One region of the Vibrio palustris genome, then DNA from elsewhere that is predicted to be linked to it. Evidence: predicted binding sites of a transcription regulator. Region 1 holds the regulator's gene; the other holds the start of a gene.
The links. The regulator PurR, encoded in region 1, represses purine synthesis genes. The targets are predictions, from matches to a motif close to TNANGNAAACGTTTNCNTNA.
Positions count from the first base shown of each region.

Region 2: a site for PurR is predicted at 3,018-3,037, ahead of OCU30_RS02980 (NCS2 family permease). Genes of this name have one in related genera too.

Region 1 covers NZ_AP024887.1:1,134,018-1,142,016, forward strand. Annotated here, with positions in the region: gene glgC (glucose-1-phosphate adenylyltransferase) at 1-419, shown strand, start outside; gene glgA (glycogen synthase GlgA) at 409-1,878, shown strand; gene OCU30_RS05505 (alpha/beta fold hydrolase) at 2,017-2,841, shown strand; gene OCU30_RS05510 (putative signal transducing protein) at 2,838-3,161, opposite strand; gene OCU30_RS05515 (TfoX/Sxy family DNA transformation protein) at 3,267-3,854, opposite strand; cyclic di-GMP riboswitch class I at 3,966-4,064, opposite strand; gene purR (HTH-type transcriptional repressor PurR) at 4,220-5,221, opposite strand; gene torR (two-component system response regulator TorR) at 5,670-6,377, shown strand; gene elyC (envelope biogenesis factor ElyC) at 6,505-7,353, opposite strand; gene cmoM (tRNA uridine 5-oxyacetic acid(34) methyltransferase CmoM) at 7,469-7,999, shown strand, end outside.
Region 2 covers NZ_AP024887.1:615,971-623,969, forward strand. Annotated here, with positions in the region: gene rimK (30S ribosomal protein S6--L-glutamate ligase) at 1-44, opposite strand, end outside; gene OCU30_RS02970 (ATP-dependent zinc protease family protein) at 49-480, opposite strand; gene OCU30_RS02975 (aminoacyl-histidine dipeptidase) at 714-2,186, opposite strand; gene OCU30_RS02980 (NCS2 family permease) at 3,058-4,347, shown strand; gene gpt (xanthine phosphoribosyltransferase) at 4,384-4,848, shown strand; gene frsA (esterase FrsA) at 5,049-6,296, shown strand; gene crl (sigma factor-binding protein Crl) at 6,392-6,763, shown strand; gene proB (glutamate 5-kinase) at 6,902-7,999, shown strand, end outside.

The DNA.
Region 1 (7,999 bases):
CGCATATGGATTTACTGGGCGATGATCAAAAGTTTTCTTTGTATAATCGTAGTTGGCCGTTACACACATTTTATCCACCTTTACCGCCCGCAACTTTTGTTGATTCGTCTGAGCAAAAAGTGAAAATTACCGACAGCATGGTCTCTGGCGGCAGTTTTATTCATGGCTCAGATATTTATAAGTCAGTATTAGGTTATCGAACCAATATTGCGACTGGCTGTTGCATCAGTGAATCTGTTATCTTAGGGGATGTAAAAGTCGGTGCAGGGTGTACTATCAAGCGAGCCATTATCGATAAGGGGGTTGAGATCGCCCCAGGTACGGTAATTGGCGAAGATCTTGATGCCGATCGTGAACGGTTTAATGTATCACCCAGTGGAATTGTCGTTGTGGCAAAAGGAATGAAAGTTGGATTCTAATAATGACCAAATAAACCTCTGGTTTGTTGTCTCAGAAGCTCAAGGAATAGTGAAAAGTGGTGGGTTAGCGGATGTGGCGAAAGCTCTACCGAAAGCCTTAGTTGACTTAGGTCATCAAGTCGCGATCGTGCTCCCTGGTTATCAAAAAATTGCTGATAAAGAACAGTTTCCCGTTATTTTAGAAACCGAGCTGTCTCATTGGCCACATACCGTTTATCAAGTACGTCAAACACAGCTAGATGGTGTGACTGTCTACTTAATTGATTGTGATGCGTATTTTGAGCGTCCAGAGCTTTATGCTGAACATAACCAAGCATACGCTGATAATGGAGAACGGTTCAGTTTCTTTGCTGCTGCCAGTTTGGATGTATTGCCAAAACTTGATATACAACCTGACATTATTCATACCAATGACTGGCATACAGGGTTTGTTCCTTTTCTCCTCAAAACCCGTTACCGGCATGATGACTATTATGCCAATACGAAAAGTATTTTGACTGTTCATAATGCGATTTTTAAGGGGGTGTTTTCTTATCAAGAGCTAGAATGTATTCCTGAATTGAACCTCAATGGGATGGAGTTCTTGCGTTATGGCTCTGGTCAAGTGAGTATGTTGCGCGCAGGGATTGCCTTTGCTGATAAAGTGAATGCAGTCAGTGCGAATTATGCCAATGAGTTATTAACGCCACTGGGCGCACATGGTTTCGTTGATGATTTTGTTCGTCGAGCAAGGGATTTGGTCGGTATTGTTAACGGGTGTGATTACTCTGAGTGGAACCCAGAAACGGATGAGTATTTACCACAGCGTTATCATTGGGAGACCGAATCATTGCGTTCAGGGAAACATGCATGTAAACAAGCTTTGCAACGAGCGGTCGATTTACCCGAGCGAAGTGATGTCGCTGTTTTTGGCATGGTCTGCCGTTTAACGCATCAAAAAGGTTTCCATTATTTACTGCCTATCATTGAACAGTTTTTGCAAAATGATGTACAAATGGTGATTGTGGGGACGGGGGAACCGAATATAGCCGCCACTCTACATCAACTGGCTAATCGTTATAGCGATAAATTTATGTTCGTGGAGACTTACAGTAATGAGTTAGCTCATTTAGTTGAAGCTGGGGGCGACTTTTTCCTAATGCCTTCCGAGTTTGAAGCTTGTGGACTGAATCAAATCTATAGTATGGCCTATGGTACCTTGCCTATTGTTCGTGAAGTCGGCGGGCTAAAAGATACCGTCGTCGATTATGATAAGTTTCCGCAAGAAGCGACGGGATTTGGCTTTATTGAACCGACACCACACGCATTACTCATTGTCATGCAACGCGCATTATTATTTTATTTGCAGCAACCTGAGGCACTTTTAGAAGTGCAACAAAGAGCGATGCAACGAGACTTTAGTTGGCAAGAGTCTGCGGTGCAATATGTAAAAATGTACCGCAGTGCTTTAAGTGACTAACACACTCTCATCATGCGAGAAGAGGTGACGGACTGCACCTCTTTTCTGCAGACACTTCTGTTTATTAATGACGACGTTTATCTCGTTATAGCATTGTCTATGCTATGATTCTCGGTCTTTTGTCATTGTTGGATACTCATGCCGAACTCTCTACTATTTCACAAAGCATATCATCATCAAGCAAGCAGTGAGTGGGTGGTTTTCATTCATGGTGCAGGTGGCAGTTCATCGATATGGTTTAAACAGCTTAAAGCGTATCGCCAATACTTTAATGTGTTATTAGTTGATTTACGTGGTCATGGCCGCTCAGCAGAGACGACCAGTGGTCAAGCAGGGGAGTCTTACACGTTTCGTGGCGTGTCGGGAGATGTGATCGACGTGATGGACCGACTGAATATCACCCAAGCACATATTGTCGCGATGTCTTTGGGTACTTTGATCGGACACACAATGGCCCAGTATCATCCGCACCGTATCAAAAGCATGGTGCTGGGCGGGGCAATATTATCGTTTGATTGCCGTACACGATGTTTAATTAGCCTAGGTGACTGGTTTAAAAACCTAGTCCCTTACATGCTGCTTTATCGTTTATTTGCGTATATCGTGATGCCGACGGCAAGACAGCGTGAATCGCGCTGGTTATTTATTCGAGAAGCAAAAAAGTTGTGCCAAAGTGAATTTAAACGCTGGTTCCACTTAACCCGGTATGTCAATCCAATGATGACCACATACCGCTCGTGTATGCCGAGGATTCCAACGCTTTACCTTATGGGCGACAAAGACTATTTATTTTTAGAACCCGTAAAACGATGGGCTCAGCAACAGCCAATGAGTGAGCTTGTTGAGCTCAGTGATTGTGGTCACGTATGTAATATTGAGAGCCCGCAAAGGTTCAATCATCACTCGATTGAATTTATCCATCAGCATATTACCCGTGTGCGTGAGTCGCGTGTCACAAGCTAAGCATTTTCCACCAGGGCGCTGCCACATTGCCAACAAACGGCAAAGTGCCCTTCATTGGTTTCTTGGCATTGATGACAAATCCAGCTCGGAAAGACAGTCTCTGTTGAAGCGCTCTGAAATGTTGCAATGATCGCGCTGGCATCGTCAGCCTGAAAAGTATGGAAGAGCCAAATGTATGGCATAGAGTGCTCATCCATTGGTATTTCACCACGCAGTCCAAACCACTGTTCACCTCTGACTTCACAAGCAATATTCTCTGATTGTAGTAGTCCACAGACGATATGAGCTTCGGCGGGATTATGGGTGATGTAGATCTTCATTATGAACTCCTATTACTTGCTGTTTCAGTATAATAGGTGAGGGGGATTTAAAAAGTGACAGGCAATAAAAAAGCACTCAATAGAGTGCTTTTTAAACTAAATAAATTACAAGCGTTGCATGAGTTCATCACGGCGATTTTGCGGTATCACAGACCAATGTTGGCCTTCGATTGCGCCTTCTAGAGCCCACAGCAATTCAATACTGACGGTGGTCGTATGGGTATCTTGAATGGCTTTGTAAGCTTCTAATGCGCCTTTTTCATGGAGCATTTCAACGGACTCGATCCCCGCTTTACGCAGCATACGCTCGGTTGCTAATCGTAAGTTAGGTAAATCTTTAAGCCGCGTTGGTTTTGCCTTCGCTTGAGATTCACGCTCTTTCTTCGCCACAAGCAATGCTTGCTTAGCTTCTTGCAAAATATCATTGGGATTGTCCCAATAATCTTCAGGAAGAGCAAAATATTTAGTGATAACTGGGAAACCACGTTTTTTATAAATATAGGGTTCCAAGCCTTTCGATCGATAAATCTCTGCGCAATGATCGTCTGCGCGGATGTGTAATTTATCTTGAACGACCAATGCAAACATTGTGTCATCAACAAAAATACCAAATCCGCCGAACATTGAGCGAGATTTTACGCGTCCTAGAGATTCAAACAGACGCATTGAGTTTTTTAATATAGGTTTATCCATGCCTTTAGTCTCGGTGTAATTGAGATACGCCACCAAAATCAGGTCCGAGAGTATAGCAATACAATGCATATGTTTTGTCAGTGTAACGTAAACTTGCATTGTACATATTTCATCGGTAACCCCGCTACCTTTTAGATGACAGATACTGTCATCAAGCTAAGGCCGGAGGCTTTGCGTCCCAACCTTTCGATTGGTTTGCCCTGTGCGTGACATCTGGGTTTAATATAATTATTAAGAACTTACAGCAAGGGAACCAGAATTGTTCATCAAGTTCCCTAATAATTCTACGCGAAAGTCTTTGTGTAAATTGCTATCTATTATATGTACCAACATCCATAATGACACTAATGTTAATGAATATCAATTTACAATTTCTTTACAGTGTCACGGGTGATCAATTCTGGGTGCATTTCAAATGTACGACGATCATGCTGTTTGTTTTTGATTCGCTCTAGAAGAATTTCAAACGCGTTTTTCCCGACACGACGTTTAGGCTGATGGATTGTCGTCAGCGGGGGAGAGAAATACTCTGAGAGCTCAATATTATCATAGCCTACAATTGAGATATCATCAGGCACACTGCAGCCTTTTTGTTGTAAGCGGCTCATTAAGCCCAGTGCCATAGTATCATTGAAGCAAAATACTGCGGTTGGTAGCTCATCCATCGCTAACAACTTATCTGCGGCAAGGACGGCAGTGTCACATTCAAAGTTGCCTTCTAAAATCCAATCTTCGTTGACCGTTAATTTGGCTTCTTGCATTGCGCGGCGAAAGCCACGGATACGTTCTTGGCAAGCCACTTTCGAAAATTGTCCACTCAAACACGCAATGTCGGTATGGCCATTGTCGATGAGGTGTTTAGTTGCAATGTAACCACCTTCTTCTGAATTGTCCAAAATGTTATCGGCTTGAGAATCTTCTAATCCCCAGTCCATGATCACTTTAGGGATATCTGAGTGGGCGTCGAGCATTTCCATGAGTTCGGGCGTCATGTCAGAACACATCACTAACATACCATCGACGCGTTTTTCCGCGAGCATACGTACATAATCACGCTGCTTTTCATAGATGCCACCAGTGTTACACAAAATGAGCGTATAGCCTTGGCGGTAACAGTAGCTTTCCACTCCATCAATGACTTCAGAAAAGAATTGGTTGGTAGATTGGGTCACTAACATACCAATAGTACGGGTGGTATTGCATTTCAAACTTCTTGCAACGGCACTCGGTGCGTAGTTCAGTTGTTTTACAGCGCCTAACACACGCTCTTGGGTCGTTTCAGCCACAAAGCGTGTTTTATTAATTACATGAGATACGGTTGTCGTCGAGACGCCAGCGAGGCGGGCTACATCTTTGATTGTCGCCATTGGTTTTGTCCTATTACTGCTGCTGGCTAGGAAGGGTCAGATACTGAACTCAGCCAACAGTGGGTGCTTTTAAATAAGCCGATATGTATTAAAAAAACCGCTAACTAAGAGCGGCTTGATTGGATAATTTTTATTTTCAAACTAGCTGTGATTCTAGACTGCTCTCTGCAGCGCCGCAATGAAAAATTCATATTTGTTATATGTACTCCATGTCCACGATCTTTTCGTTAGTGGGTTAAGCGGATAAAAAGAAGCGACTCTTGGCCGTAGTGAGTTGCCACGCAACCCTCCTCGGTTTGGCGTCTTTATGGTCGCTATTGGATGAAAACCGAGGATTAGATTGTTTTGAATCAATAAAGGATAAGGTTTTAAAGCGTAACGCTAGAATTATTACGGACTATGAATAGAATGAAATCAGTGTGTATAGAACCGGAAATCAGTAGCGCTTATGAATTATCCGTTATTAGTTGTAGAAAGTGAGCAAGAGACGCGGCTTATTTTGGTCGATTACTTCCAACAGGAAGGATACGACGTGCTGTCGGCTGAGACCGGTATAGAAATGCGTGAACACCTAGATCGACAAGATTTTGATGTGGTTTTATTGGATGCACAATTATTATCTGGTGATAGCTTAATGATTACAAGAGAGCTACGCAGTCGATCCGATATGGGGATCATTCTATTAAACGGTCGAGAAGATAACATTGACAAAATTATTGGCTTAGAAATGGGCGCAGATGATTATATTGCTAAGCCATTTGAGCTGAGAGAACTTTTGGTTCGAGTGAAAAATTTAATGTGGAGAGTGTCTCGTTCACGTGAGCATGCTCCTTTAACTCAGCATGTCGATTGCCAACAAATCCAATTTGGTGATTGGTTTTTTGATATTCAACGTCGCTCGTTAAGCCAGCATGGTGAACCGATCAAGTTAACTAAGGCGGAATATGAGTTGTTAGTCGCGTTAGCATCGAATCCCCATCAAGTTCTCACTAGAGAGGCCATTTTAAACATGATTAGCCATCGTGTTGATACGCCAAATGACCGAACGATTGATGTATTAATACGGCGGTTACGTTCGAAAATGGAATGTGATCCGAAAACCCCACAAATCATTGTGACCATACATGGTGAGGGATATATGTTTGCTGGCACCTAAGGGTCAGTTATTCATTCCCTCATTCCTTGCTATCATGGTTGTTAGCAGGCTGTGAACAGAGTCCTGATAAACTCACGCCCCATAGAAAAGTCACTTATCGATGGGGCGTGGCGCGTTAACGTGTCCATTAACGTTGAGGCTTGGTTATTGGATCGGGCATATCTTCGGCGGTGGATGTTTCTGGCGATGCTGCCGGTAACGGTTCTGGTGTGGTGTTGAGCAGCCAATCCCGAAAATCATGCCATACACTCCCCATGGTTTCATACCAAAAACGCTCACTTTGCTCTAAATATCGTGCTTTGGGGGCGTATTTTTCCCATGGCTGACGAATATTCTTTTGTGCTAAGTAATTGGTTGGAGCTGGCAGTGGTTGAAGTCCTGCGGCGTGGAACTCTTGCAATGCCCGGTGCATGTGCGATGCCGATGTGACTAACACCATTTTCTTTTGTTGGACAAAAGCCGCGGCTTGGCGAGCTTCTTCCCATGTATCTTTGGCGGTTTCCAGTAAAATGATATCGGATTTAGGCACACCCAATCCAAGTGCAACTTGTGCCAACATTCTGGCATGGCTGAACTCACTCCCACCAGAATACCCAGACAAGATCAATTTGGAACCAGGATACATGCGGAAAATACGAATGCCTTCGGTTAAACGCATCAATGCCGTTCGGCTTAATTCTGATGTCGGCGGTAGTTGGTCATCGACGACATGCCCGCTGCCTAGCACCATGATGTAATCAATACTCTCATCAACGGGTAAAAAACCTTTATATTGACGTTCCAAAGGCATTAACAAGCGTGACGATACGGGTTGAAAAGACACCAAAAAAATACCGAGCAAAGAAAAGAGGACAATCACACAGCCACTCTTACGTTTCGCGGTAAACATAATCAATGATAAACCTAAAAATCCGATGATCAGCAACGCTGGAAGCGGCATAAATAGGGACGAAATAATTTTTTTCAGCTCAAACATATATAAATAGCCCGAAAAAGCAGCACTTGGCGTTAAAAAAGGATAAAAGCCTCTTTATTCCTGCCATTCCTATGACAGAATAACAGCACGATTAGTTATCATAACGCAAGCAGCCGTGACTAGAGATCGCAATTTCGACGATATTGCCCACAAATTCGCAAAAAATATCTATGGTTCTGACAAAGGTGAAATACGTCAAGTCATTGTTTGGGAAGATATAGTGCAATTGTTAACGCATTTTACTTCTAATGACAAGCCTTTAAATATCTTAGATGCTGGTGGCGGATTAGCACAGTTATCTCAAAAACTTGCCCACTTGGGTCACAAAGTGACACTGTGTGATCTGTCTGCCAATATGTTGAGCTTGGCCAAACAGTCGATTGAGCATGCCGGATTACAAGACCATTATCGTTTAGTGCATGCTCCAGTCCAGGAGATTGGCGATCATTTAGACCAGTCTGTCGATATGGTGTTATTTCACGCTGTGATGGAATGGTTAGTGGATCCAAAAGCCGCTTTAGAGACCGTATTGGCGCAAGTAAAACCAGGTGGCATGGCGTCAATCATGTTCTATAACTATCACGGTTTGGTGATGAAAAATACCGTTTGCGGTAACTTGCCACATATTTTGAACGGAATGCCACAC
Region 2 (7,999 bases), 520 kb from region 1:
GTCGAGTATAGATTGGCATTGCGTGACAAAATTCCGATTTTCATACGTTTATTCCTTGAGAGGGAGTAGAAAAGATTTTTTAGGATTAATGAGTAAGTCGGTCATTGCAGTGCGTCCAATTAACATACGAAATCCCATATTAGTACGGTTGGCTAAAGTTACTTCGGTCATAAAGCGAGTCTTACCTAATTGCAACTCGGTCATAATGACATAACGACTTTCTTCTTCTCCTCCGGAGTTACGAATAAACCGTTGCTCAATGACAGCGGCGTCACACTCAATACGTGTATTATCATCTTGTTGATCTGGGTATAAGAAAAACGTCACGCGCTGTTCATTATTATGAGTATAAGGCGTGATATGTAAGGCATGTAGGCTCGAAGTTCGCGCACCAGTATCCATTTTCGCCTTTATGGTATTCACGCCTAATAAAGGCAAAGCCACATACTCACGCCATCCGGCGATCGTTTGTAAGTTCATAACGTTATGTCATCTCAATAAGTGGATAGGCGTTAGGCTGCCGAGGTAGCGAACTCTAACAAAGCGTGGAATCTTCTGACCAACGAAAAATTTCAGTCGTGTTGATAACCAGTATTAATCATCTTAGTGAGAAACGGTGTGAATTATTGCGGGTGAGAGTTAAATAATTGCAAAAATAAGATTGAGGCTAACGATCAAAAAGAAGCCAAGTGGAACACTTGGCTTAAAATAGACTAGCCTTTGGTGGGAATGTTTTCTAAGAGAGCGACCATTTGTTGCCAGAACAAACCGACAGTATCGATTTTGACTTTTTCATCAGGCGAATGTGGGAACTTGATAGTCGGGCCAAAAGAGATCATATCCATATCTGGGTAAGGTTTTTTAAATAGGCCACATTCTAGGCCTGCATGTATCACCATAATATTAGGTTTATGGCCATAAATCCCCTCATACATATCACGGAAAATATGCATGATTTCTGAATCGGCATCTGGCTTCCAACCTGGGTAAGCGCCTGAAAAGCTAATATCGGCATTGGCAAGCTGTGCGAGTGACGTTAAGGTGCCTTCTACTTGTTCACGACCGGTATCAATTAACGAACGGACTAAACATAGCACGGTAACGTTATCATGCTCGGTCGTAATAACCCCTACGTTTAAAGACGTTTCTACTACGCCTTCAATGTCATCACTCATACGCACCACACCGTTAGGGCAAGTATTTAAGCCGGCGATAAAAGCGTGCTGTGATGGCAGAGAAAACCCGGTTTCGGTAGTGGTACAAGCATCATTTAAAACCGTAATATTGGTTTCAATTTTCTGTAATTCTGTTTGTACTCGTTGACCAAAGGCTTGATAAGCGTTATCTAACGTTTCTGCCTTATCAGCAGGAATCGCAATGGTTGCAAAAGATTCCCGAGGAATAGCATTACGTAAGCTGCCACCACGAAACTCAATTAAGCGATAATCGATATCGGTCAAATGATCTGCAAGAAAGCGTGCTAATAATTTATTAGCGTTAGCGCGTCCAGTATGAATATCTGCGCCAGAGTGCCCGCCTTTTAATCCTTTTAAGGTTAATTTACGCGTAATAAAACCCGTTGGCAGGGCTTCACGCACAATAGGAAAGGTTAAAGTGGCATCGACACCGCCTGCACAGCCCATGTAGACTTCGCCTTCTTGCTCTGAGTCGGTGTTGAGTAGAATATCACCCTCTAGCCATCCTTCTTGCAAGCCAAATGCACCTGACATGCCGGCTTCTTCATCGATAGTTAATAACACTTCGATAGGGCCATGTTGAATGTCTTTGGATGCGAGTACCGCCAAACACGATGCCATACCCATGCCATTATCCGCGCCGAGCGTTGTTCCTTTTGCCGTCACCCATTCGCCATCAATATAGGGTTGGATTGGGTCGGTCGTAAAGTCGTGAGCGGTGTCTTCATTCTTTTGCGGCACCATATCGAGGTGAGCTTGCAGGACGACTTTCTTTTTGTTTTCCATTCCCTGCGTAGCGGGCTTTTTGATAAATACATTACCTGTGGTATCACGGCTTACTGCCAATCCTTCTTGTGTTGCCCATTGAATAATGTATTGAGCGAGTTGCTCTTCATGCTTTGAGGGGTGTGGGATAGAACAAATTTTGTCAAAAAACTGCCAGATAGGGGCAGGGGATAACTGACTTATTTCAGAATGGAATTCAGACACAGATCAACTCCTATAATTGCGCTGTCCCTGACCACTGTATATGACGGTGTTGAGCGGTCAATATCTCCAATGATCAGGAAGGATAATATGATCAATAGCATACCACCCTAATGTTCTTGGGAGTAGATCCGCGTGTTGCAATGTCACGATAGGTTAATGATACCGATCTATTAATATGCGTGCTGATGATTATTAAATTGAGATGTCTGTCATAAAAAATAGTAAGTTTTGTAATTTTATTACTTATTAATGCGGGTTTTTTGGCACTTTTAGAAAATAGTGTGATTTTAATCACTCGCATTATTGTAATAAATTTTCTCAGTGGTATATTTGTAACCAGCTCGAAAGATTCCCCAATTCATTGGATAAGTTTTATCGCGATGGACGTGTACGATTTATGATGAGTGATGATCATGATAGATCGACAAGGTTTTCTATGAGTGATTGTTGTTAATATTCACCCCAACATTAACAACGTAAACTTGCTATGAAGTTTTGTTAACACATAACTTTGTAACTCGAACATATTTGTTCACCCCTTATTATTGAATTACGATATTGTCTAAGTACTAGATGATGACTTATTCGTCGCCACCTCAATGTAGGTGGCGTTTTTTTATCCATTTTTCACGCGTTCATGGTAAATGTTTGAATTAAGAGGTGAGATCAGCAATAAATAATGAAAATTTCCTCCCAGGTAAAATTTTTCAATAAGCTGATTTAATTGAAGAAAAAAACGACATATTTTCATTTTTTCTTTTTAAAGTGTGATATGCCATCAATTCCATCTGGAATTTGTCATTTTATAACTTTATAATCGCGCTCAATCGATTACGCAACCGTTTACTAATTCACCTTTACAGGATCGACAATGCTGGAACGTCTATTTAAATTACGCGAACATGGAACGACAGTTCGCACCGAAATCATTGCGGGGATGACCACATTCCTAACAATGGCCTACATTATTTTTGTTAACCCTTCTTTGCTTGCTCAAACAGGTATGGATCAAGGCGCTGTATTTGTTGCGACTTGTGTCGCTGCGGCTGTTGGGTGTTTCATCATGGGTCTATATGCCAATTATCCCATTGCCCAAGCGCCAGGAATGGGATTGAATGCATTTTTCACCTTTTCTGTCGTCAATGGCATGGGCTACACATGGGAAGTGGCATTAGCGGCTGTTTTTTGTTCTGGTGTGTTATTTATTTTATTGAGTCTGTTCCGTATTCGTGAGTGGATCATTAATTCGATTCCGATGTCACTGAGAACCGGTATTGCATCGGGGATTGGTCTTTTCTTAGCTTTTATTGCTCTGCAAAGCGCTGGCATTATTGTCGGCAACCCAGGAACGCTGATTGGTCTGGGTGATATCACGTCACAGAAGTGCTTGTTTGCGGCGCTTGGCTTTGTACTGACTGTTGCTTTGGTGCATCGTAATGTGAAAGGCGCAGTGATGATTTCTATTCTAGCGGTGACGGCGCTTGGCATTATTTTTGGTGATGTGAAATGGCATGGCGTGATGGACATGCCTCCTTCTGTCGCGCCAACATTCATGCAGCTAGATTTTAGCGGCGTATTCCAAGTCGGTATGATTTCGGTGGTGTTTGCTTTCTTGTTTGTCGACCTGTTTGATACCGCTGGTACGCTAGTCGGTGTGGCAAGTAAAGCTGGCCTCATCAAGGAAGATGGTAAACTCCCACGTTTAAATCGTGCGTTGTTAGCTGATTCTACCGCGACTTCTATTGGTGCATTGTTAGGGACATCAAACACAACCTCTTATGTTGAAAGTACGTCAGGCGTAGCCGCTGGCGGCCGAACAGGATTAACTGCCGTTGTCGTTGGTATTTTCTTCTTGCTTGCTTTATTCTTCTCTCCATTAGCAGGAATGATCCCAGCTTATGCAACTTCTGGTGCGTTGTTATACGTGTCTGTATTAATGCTATCAGGTATTGCAAATATTGATTGGAATGATTTAACAGAAGCGGCTCCAGCAGCCATTACCTGTATCATGATGCCGTTGACTTATTCAATTGCAGAAGGGATTTCTTTTGGTTTCATTGCATATGCAGTAATTAAATTGCTTAGTGGGAAAGGCCGCGATGTGTCGGCAAGTGTGTGGCTAATGGCTGCCATCTTCACCATTAAGTTTATTGTTGGATAAGCAATACAATACATATACAATTTTAGGTTTAAACAAATGAGCAAAAAATTCGTTGTCACTTGGGACAATATGCAAGCATACTGCCGCCAGTTATCTGAAAAGCAAATGCCAGCAGAACAGTGGAAAGGAATCCTAGGTGTTAGCCGCGGAGGTCTAGTACCGGCTGCTATTCTCGCTCGTGAATTAGGTATTCGCTATGTAGATACTATCTGTATTTCTAGCTATGACCATGATCACCAACGTGATATGAATGTTTTGAAAGCACCTGAGCATGATGGTGAAGGTTTCCTTATCGTTGATGATCTTGTCGATAGTGGTGACACCGCACGTAAAATTCGTGAAATGTATCCGAAAGCGAAGTTTGTGACGGTATGTGCTAAACCTGCGGGCAAAGACTTAGTTGATGAGTATGTTGTCGACATTCCACAAGATACTTGGATTGAGCAACCATGGGATCTATCGCTAGCATACGTTGAACCTATCAATCGTAAGCAAAAGTAATCCAGTACTTGGTAATGTTGATTAAATGGCCCTTAAATGGGCCATTTTTTTTATTCTAATTTAGGTCGATGACTGTGATGTTGTTTGATTTAGAACAGACTTGCTTCTATCTCGAGCTATGTACATAGACAGAGTCTTAACTAACGCGATACTCTAGGTACTCAGCCTTGCTATATCACGATTAGAAAGAGACAACCGCTATGTCGGAAGAGAAGAGTAAAAACCTGTCTGAAACCTTGTTTAAGAAACACCAACAAGCTAGAGAAACCTCAACACTGACCAGTTACCTGCCGAGCAGTATTGAATTTCTTGATAAAAAACGTCAGCAAGAAGGATTTGCTTGGTATCGAACGATCCCTCGTTTGCAGTGGTCATGGCAGGGAGTTCATGCACTGGATCAACAAGAAGTGTTATCGCGCATTGCCGCGTCACCTCATTCGCGTAGTGAAGACCAGTGGTTGGATACGGTTATGGGGTATCACTCAGGTAATTGGGCATTTGAGTGGAACCGTATGGCCATGAGTCATCAGCAAACCGCGAAAGATCAAGAAGGTGAAGCCGCGGCTGAATCCTATTTTAACGCCGCGTTGTGTTACAGCATTGCCGGTTACCCGCACCTTAAGAATGATAACTTAGCTAAACAGTCTGAAAATCTCGCCAATACGGCCTACGAGATGGCCGCTAAGCATACTCAATATACGATCAAGCGTTTGGAATTTCCTTTTCAAAATAAAAAAATTGTTGGGCATTTACATCTGACGAATACTGAAACATCTAAACCTGTCGTGATCGTCAGTGCTGGCTTAGATAGCTTACAAACCGATATGTGGCGATTGTTTCGTGATTACCTTGCTAAGCGCGATATTGCAATGCTGACTGTTGATATGCCAGGTATTGGCCATAGCGCGGCATGGAATGTGACAGAGAATACCTCGATGTTGCATCAAGAAGTCTTGAGTCAATTGGCTGCGCTACCTTGGGTTGATCATCGCCGTGTCGGTTTAGTCGGCTTTCGGTTTGGTGGGAATGCGATGGCGAGGTTAAGTTTCTTGGAGCCTGATAAAGTAAAAGCGTGTGTGACATTAGGCGCGCCGATTCATGATGTGTTTGTTACTCGCGATAAGTTGACCAAAATGTCGAAAATGTATTTAGATGTTTTAGCGTCTCGTGTGGATAAAAAAGCTGTGGATATCAGTAGTATGTCTGGGCAGATGATGGCGTGGTCGTTAAAAATACAAGGCTTTTTATCCAGTCGCCGAACGAAAGTACCTATTTTGGCATTGGGTATGGAAGGTGATGTCATATCACCACATTCGGATAATCGACTTTTAGCGCTCTTTAGTCTAGAGGGCAGAGCTAAGCAAATAAAAAGTAAAACTATTTCTCAAGGCTATGAGCAATCCCTCGAAATGGCGATGAAATGGTTGGAAGAAGAACTTTATAGATGACATTGCAAGACGAATTCTTTAAAAGAGAACGGTGAGCTTTTTAAGCAACTGATTGTTTAATCAATAGTAATCTTACTGTTGAAACGGAGATGTCTATGTCTGAAGTAACCAAACGTCCTACCCATTATCGTCTACTCGCCGCATTTAAGACTATAGGGCCTTATTTGCGCGAAGAGTGGTGTCGCGATAATTATTACTGGTTTGATTGTTTAGCCGTATGTGTCGACGATTCGAAAGCCCCCGAAAAACGCGAGTTTTGGGGCTGGTGGATGGAATTTAACCTGAGCGAAGCCGGGTTTACGGCTTCTTATCATGTGGGTAAATTTAATGTTGATGGTGATTGGGTTGAAGAAGAGCCACCAGAAACCGCAATGAGTGATATTGTTCGTACGCAGGAAGACTTCAAAATAAAACTTGTGACCAAGTTAGAAGAGCGTTTTGGACAAACGATGTCCTACGTTGAGTAGCGAGTTCTTCTTTTTATTACGCTCTTATCATTGTTAAATAATAAAAAGGCGCTTAATGCGCCTTTTTTGCTTGTTTATTCTTGCTTGGATTGCTAAAACATTCCATCTGAAATGTTCTAACTAATATCAATAAAAACCATGACGACGAAGCAAACTAACAGCAAAAAAAGACGACATACGGTAGTAGTGAAGCTGGGAACCAGTGTTCTTACTGGCGGAACACTCGCGCTTGACCGAGCGCACATGGTGGAATTGGCAAGACAATGTGCCGAACTTAAGAAACAGGGGCATGCCGTTGTCATTGTTTCTTCTGGCGCGATAGCGGCTGGCCGTGAGCATTTAGCTTTTCCCACTTTACCTAACGCGATGTCAAGTAAGCAATTACTGGCAGCTGTTGGTCAAAGTCAACTGATCGAAGCTTGGGAACGCTTGTTTGCAATTTACGGCATTAAAATTGGCCAAATGTTATTAACTCGTGCCGATCTCGAGGATCGAGAGCGTTTTCTCAATGCTCGCGATATGATTCATGCTTTGGTCGATCATGATATTGTCCCGATTGTGAATGAAAATGACGCTGTTGCGACTAACGAAATCAAAGTGGGTGATAACGACAACTTATCAGCCCTAGTTGGTATTTTATGTGACGCGGATAAATTATTGCTTTTGACCGATCAAAAAGGGTTATTTACCGCCGATCCACGCAAAGACCCAAGCGCTGAACTGATCAAAGAAGTAAAAACTATCGATGATACGTTACGTCGTATTGCTGGCGACAGTGGTACGACGCTAGGTACTGGTGGTATGGCGACTAAACTGCAGGCGGCCGATATCGCTCGTCGCTCTGGTATGGAGGTCATTATTGCCGCGGGCCGAGCGCCAAATGTGATCGTCGATTCATTGAGTGATTCCCCGCAAGGTACCCGTTTTTTACCCGTTGAAGAATCGTTAGAAAACCGCAAAACATGGATATTAGCCGGGCCTGCGCCTTGTGGCTCTGTGGTGATTGATGCTGGAGCGGTTGATGCGGTAGAGCACAAAGGCAGTAGTTTACTTGCTAAGGGCGTTACTAAGGTTGAAGGTGACTTCGCGCGTGGTGGTGTGGTACGCATTATGGATGAACATCACCTTGAAATTGCACGTGGCATTGTTGCTTATTCGAGTGCAGATTTAGTGAAAATTGCCGGTGAGCACAGTAACAAAATATTTGAAACACTAGGCTATGACCATGGCTCAGTA